DNA from 2 places in the Nocardiopsis mwathae genome. Region 1 is predicted to be linked to the other one. Evidence: riboswitches for the same ligand, from Rfam matches in the RefSeq annotation. Region 1 holds a riboswitch; the other holds the start of a gene.
The links. A riboswitch is a leader RNA that binds a small molecule or an ion and turns the genes downstream of it on or off. The one in region 1 is predicted to bind magnesium.
Positions count from the first base shown of each region.

Region 2: linked by a shared signal. The riboswitch ahead of mgtE (magnesium transporter) and the one ahead of mgtE (magnesium transporter) in region 1 are both predicted to bind magnesium.

Region 1 is NZ_JACHDS010000001.1:4,670,515-4,673,540, forward strand. It holds gene HNR23_RS20450 (MgtC/SapB family protein) at 1-41, opposite strand, end outside; gene mgtE (magnesium transporter) at 42-1,487, opposite strand; M-box (ykoK) riboswitch at 1,754-1,930, opposite strand; gene HNR23_RS20460 (hypothetical protein) at 1,997-2,179, shown strand; gene HNR23_RS20465 (hypothetical protein) at 2,203-2,379, shown strand; gene HNR23_RS20470 (class I SAM-dependent methyltransferase) at 2,592-3,026, opposite strand, start outside.
Region 2 is NZ_JACHDS010000001.1:1,319,354-1,322,379, forward strand. It holds gene HNR23_RS05305 (Lrp/AsnC family transcriptional regulator) at 1-131, shown strand, start outside; M-box (ykoK) riboswitch at 325-496, shown strand; gene mgtE (magnesium transporter) at 862-2,199, shown strand; gene HNR23_RS05315 (esterase/lipase family protein) at 2,297-2,980, opposite strand.

The sequences.
Region 1 (3,026 bases):
GCGCAGGCAAGGCGGAGCGCGAACTCCCAGAACTCGATCATCTAGCCCACCCCCAGCAGCAGTGAGGCCAGCCCGAAGTAGACCGCCAGGCCGGTGAAGTCCTTGATGGTGGTGATGAACGGGTCGGCGCCGGGCGCGTGGTCCAGGCCGAGCTTGAGCATCAGCCACGGCAGTGCGAACCCGAGGAACGTCGCCAGCGTGACCGACGTGAACAGGGCGAGCCCCACCGCCACCCCCAGCATGGGGATGCCGTTGGGCGCCCCCTGCCACAGGTAGGCGATGCCGCCGCCGACCAGTGCGATGGCGAGGGCCATGGCGAGGCCGACCCGGACCTCCCGGAACAGCTGGCGGCCGAACCGGTTCGGGTCGATGTGGCCCAGCGCCAGCCCGCGGGCGAAGATCGTGGTCGACTGGGTGCCGACGTTGCCGCCCATGTCCATGACCAGCGGCACGAACACGGCGACCGCGACCACCGCCGCCAGGACGTCCTCGAAGCTGTCGATGAGCCCGCCGACCAGCAGCCCCCCGGCCAGCGTGACCATCAGGAAGGCGATGCGCACCCGCACCGGGTACCAGATGCTTCCACTGGTCAGCCGCTCACTGCGGAGCATTTCGGTGGCGTGGGCCGGGTCGCCCATGCCCGCCTTGCGGTAGACGGTCTCGGAGGTGTCGTCGTCGATGGCGTCCATGGCGTCGTCGTAGGTGAGCGCCCCGACCAGGCGCCGCTCGGAGTCGACCACCGGGATCGCGCCGAGGTCGCGGCGCTGCAGTGCGCGCGCCGCGGGTGCGGCCGCGGACCTGGTGGGCACCGCGATGTCGCCCAGCCGCGCCAGCTCGCCGACCTCGGTGAACGGGTCCGCCTGGACCAGCTCGGCGACGCTGACCAGCCCCAGGTAGGTGCGGTCGTTCTCGGTGATGAACACCGTGGTGACGTCCTCAGGCCCCAGGCGGGAGCGGCTGATCAGGCCGAGCGTCTCCTTGACGAGCATGTGCGGGCGCACGGCGATGTACTCGGGGTTGGCCTCGCGTCCCGCGCTGCCCGCCGGGTAGGCGAGCAGGGCGCCGACGCGCTCCCGGTCGGCGTCGGACATGGCCGCCAGGAGGCGCTTGGCCACGGCGGCCGGTGCCTCGTCGACCAGCCGGGCCAGGTCGTCGGCGTCCAGGTCGGCCAGGACCGCGGCGGCCTCGGAGTCGGTCATCGCGCGCAGCAGCCGTACCTGCTCGTCGTCGGTGAGCAGGTCGAAGACCTCCATGGCCAGGTGCTTGTCCAGCAGCCGGAAGGCCAGGACGAGCTCGGTGGGCGGAAGGATCCGCAGGATCACGGCGATCTCGTCGGCGGTCGCCGTGGTCAGCGTGGTCTTGGCGCGGTCGAGGTCGCGCTCCTTGAGGCGGTCCATGAGCATGGTGTGCATGGTGGGCTCCCTGGGGGGTCGGGCGCGCCGCAGCACCGGGGCGCGCAGGGAGCCGCCCGCACCAAGGGGGAGCACGATAGGGCTCCCGCTCCAGGTCAGCGGACGTCGACTCGCGGCGCACTCGGGTGAGGGCAGGCTGTGAAAGGTGGTGAGGTGGTTCGGCCCGTGGTCGTCGGGGTCGCCGAGCGGCGACTATGACCGGGCTCGTCGTCGACCGGGGTGGATGGTCGATCAGGCATCAGCCCTCACCTCCCTCGCGCCTCGTGCTCGCATACGAAAAAAGACCTCCCGAGCGGGGAGGCCTTCACAAGCTCACGAGAAAAGGTCGCCGGGCATGAGCCGACGGGTTCCCCACGTGGAGCTTTGACACTGCACACCTAGGCGGCCGCCAGGGCGGCGCCGGTCCGCATTAAGCCGAGCCTTGATTCGGCAGGGCCTGTTCAACCCGTTGGGGTCTCTCGACCTTTCCGGGCAGCGGACGCGTACGTGCACAGGAGCCTCGCCTAACGGGACACCTGACATTCCAAAGTGGAGCTTACCACCTCCGGGCGGCGATGGCCACCGAAAGCCTTGGGGCGCGGGGGGTGACGTCGATAACGACGCAGGCCGGAAGGGGGCCGGTCTGGAAGGGCGCCGACGCCATGCGCAAGCGCGGCGTGTCCGCCGACCCCGCCCACCTCGCCCTGGACGGGAGCGGGCGCAAGGCTCAGCTGTACGTGGATGGTCCGTTCGCCCGAGAACAGCGGTGTTACCCTCGCAGGCCGTGACCGGATCTAGGAGGTGAAAAGCCGTGCGACGCAAGTACCACCTGGTGTTCGGAATGGTCGCCGCGGGACTGTCCGCGTCGATCCTGGCGGTCGACCTGCCCTACTACGCCGTCCTGGCCACCGCGGCCGTGACGGTGCTGCTGGTGACCTGGCTGACCCTGTTCGTGCGTGAGGCCCGAGCACAGGCCGCGCAGGGCTGACCGCCGGCGCGGTTGTTCCCTCACCCGCGCCGCCCATGGGGTCCGATCGGGCGCAGGGGCCATCTGCACGAACGGACATCTCCGGAATCCGGCACCGCCGCAAGCGGGCATCCTCGGATGCGTGCCCATGTCCGGTCCGGCAGGCGCCGGGGCGCTCGGATCGCGAAGGAAGGCCGCCCGGCGGACCGGCCGACCGGTGGTCCGCGCCCCCGCTACCGAGGCAGGCGGAAGTAGATCATCGGGTTGTCCGTGCCGCTGCGGACCGGGTCGTCGAGGCCGAGGTCGCGCTTGATGGCGTGGATGGCGCGGTAGGCGTCGGGGGCTTTGGCCTTGGAGGGGGTGAAGTAGGGGGTGTCCTTCTCCGCGAGCCACCTGAGGACCGCCCGGCCCTCGGTGAAGGGCAGGGCGTGCTTGCCGTGGAAGACGTCGTGGACGCTGACGGGGGTGCCAGGGGCGACGCGGGGGAAGAGGTTGTCGATGTACCAGCGGGCGAAGCGCCCGTTGTGGGCGGCGTCCACGAACAGGTACCCGATACCCTCCGGGACCGCGTCGACGTTCTCGCGGATGTCGCCCTGGTGGAACGTCCACCGGTCGGCCGACAGCTCGGCGGGGACGTTGGAGACGACGTTGTCGACGATGTCGTAGGA
Region 2 (3,026 bases), 3.4 Mb from region 1:
TGCTGGTCAGGGTGGCCGACGCCGCCGCACTGCGCACCTTCGTCCTCGACCGCCTGCAGCGGATCCCGGAGGTCCGCAACACCCAGACGATGTTCATCCTCGACGAGCCGCCGATCAATCGCCACCCCTGAGATCGGTCGCCCGGGCGGAGAATTCGCCGCCGAATTTGCGGAACGTCGATTCTCCCGGCCTTTCGATTTCTCGGCGCCGCGTCCAGGGCCGCGGGTCGCGAAACGGCGGGGTGTTCTTCGTCACCGTTCCCGCCGTCCGCCCGGTCGAATATGCGGTTTGACGAAAAGTGCCCGGCGGGGCCAGACTGGCAGGGCAGCACCTCGTTCGGTGAGGCTCCTGCGTGAACACAGGCCACTGGTCCGTCGGTGTCGAGAGACGCCGCCGGGTTAGGACAGGCCTCCCCGGCTTAAGGGGTGGCCCCAAGTGGCTTCCGGGCGACCGGATCACGTCACGCAGTGCCAAAGCTCTGACGTGGAGGTTCTTCGTATCCCCGCGCTCTGGTCGAGGGCCGCGGCCGCAATTGGCGGTGCATGCGGTTCGTCCGGCCCACCTCACCGCCCGGTGGCGGCTGCCGTCGCGGGCGACCCGTCCGTGGCGCAGAGGCGCACTGGCCGGTCCGGGCGCGATCAGGGGAGGTGATGGCCGATGAGGCCGGGGCGAAGTCCGTCCGCGACGACCCACGGTAATGCCGCCTTCGAATACCCGCATCCGTGAGGCCGTGATTGTCTGCGGGGTCCGCGTTGCCGTTCCCCGATGTACACGTCGTCCATCCGGGCCACTTCCGTTCGAACGCCGAACGGCTATTTCCGCGTGCCTGCGCTTTCCCTCACGAATTCCGGAGGAGAAACCATGAACCTCGTTCGCACCTCCCTGCGCACGATCCTCGACGAGCCCCGCCCCGAGGCGCTGGAGCGCTGGTTCGGAGACATCACCGACCCGCACGAGCGGGGCGAGGAGCTGGCCGGCCTGGACCAGGAGCGCGCCGGGCGGCTGGCCCACCTCATCGGCCCGGCCGCCACCGCCGGCCTGGTGGAGTCGGTGGACCGGCACACCGCCGCCGATTTCCTCGGCCGGCTGCCGCTGGCGACCGCGGTCGGCGTCCTCGGTCTCATCCGTACCGACCGCGCCGCCGCGATCCTGCGCGAGATGCCTTCCCCGCTGGTGGTCGAGGTACTGGCACGGATGGGACGCGACCGGGCGGCCCCGCTGCGGACGGTGCTGGCCCACCCGCCGACGACCGCTGGGGCGCACATGACGCCGGTGTTCATCGCGCTGCCGGCCGAAACCCCGGCGGGGGAGGCCATCGAGAGGGTGCGGGAGAGCGCCGCCGACGGCGCGGTGGCCTTCACGCTGTACGTCACGGGCGACGGCGGAGAGCTGCTCGGCGTCGTCGCGTTCCGCTCCCTCGTGCTGGCCCCGGCCGCGGCCCCGGTCGCCGAGCTGATGCGGACCCGGGTCGTGACGGTCGCGGCCGACGCGGACCGCGAGGAGGCGGCCCGCCTGCTCAACGCGCACGACCACGCGGCCCTGCCGGTGGTGGACGACGGCCGGATCATCGGTGTCATCACCGCCGACAGCGTCGCCGAGATCGTGGAGGAGGAGGCCACCGAGGACGCCGAGCGCCAGGGCGGATCGGCCCCTCTGGACGTGCCCTACCTGCACGCCTCCCCGATGAAGCTCTGGCGCAAGCGGATCCTGTGGCTGCTGGTCCTGTTCGCCGCTGAGGCGTACACGGGCACGGTCCTGCGGCACTTCGAGGAGGAGCTCGAAGCCGCCATCGCGCTCGCCTTCTTCATCCCGCTGCTGATCGGAACCGGCGGCAACACCGGTACCCAGATCACCACCACCCTCGTCCGCGCGATGGCCACCGGCGAGGTGGCCCTGCGGGACATGGGGCGGGTCGTTCGCAAGGAAATGGGCACCGGCATGCTCATCTCGATGGCGATGGCCGGCGCCGCGATGATCCGCGCCTGGATGTTGGGGGTGGGGCCGCAGGTCACCCTGGTGGTGGTGCTGTCGGTCGCGGCGATCGTGCTGTGGTCGGCGCTCGTCTCCTCGATTCTTCCGCTGGTGCTGCGCCGCGTCGGCATCGACCCGGCGGTGGTGTCGGCTCCGTTCATCGCGACGCTGGTCGACGGCACCGGGCTGATCATCTACTTCGAGATCGCCAAGCTGGTGCTGTGGTGAGCAGGCGGCGGCCCCCTGGCGTCCGGCCCGTCCCCGAGCCCCAGCGGGCGGAAAACCGCGGACACCGGGGCGGCCGTTCAGCCGTGCGGACGGTATGTCACCGGATCGTCTCGCGCACCGCCTTGATGACGCCCGGGTCCCACATCATGGAGATGTGCTCCAGGCAGCGGGTCCGATGGTTGGTGGCGCCGTCGAGGCGGGTGCTGCCGACCGGGGAGATGATCAGGTCGCAGGGGGACCGGAAGGTCGTGTAGGTCACGCCGGGCGGGGTGGGATCGCCGTCGTTGAGTTCGCCGAGGAAGCCCGACCCGCGCTTCATCTCCCGGCAGGAGGTCAGCAGGGTGGAGCAGAACCCGGCGACCCGGGTCCCGTTGTTCGGTCCGCCGATGGAGACCCAGTCGTCGACCACGTCGGCCCCGCCGAGGTACCTGATGTACCAGCGCGAGGACAGCCCGCCCATGGAGTGGGTGACCACGTCGACCTGGGTGGCGCCGGTGCGGACGCGCACCCCGGTGATGTAGTCGTGGAGCTGCTCGGCGGTGGACCTGTTGCTCTGGGTCCAGTCGTAGGTGAAGACGTGCAGCCGGTCGGCGGGGTAGCCGTTGTCCAGGAAGTCCTGCCGCATGGACGACCACTGCGAGCCCTTACCGACGAAGCCGTGCACGAAGACGACGGGGTCGGGTTGGTCGGCCGGGGCGGCCTGGGCGGCGGGCGGGCCGAGGGTGAACGCCAGCGCCGCCGCGGCCGCGGCGGCGCCCAGGCGGGTGAGAAGACGACGCATCTGCGCTCCACTCCCGTGGTGGGGGAATTTTCAAGCAGTGTCCGCT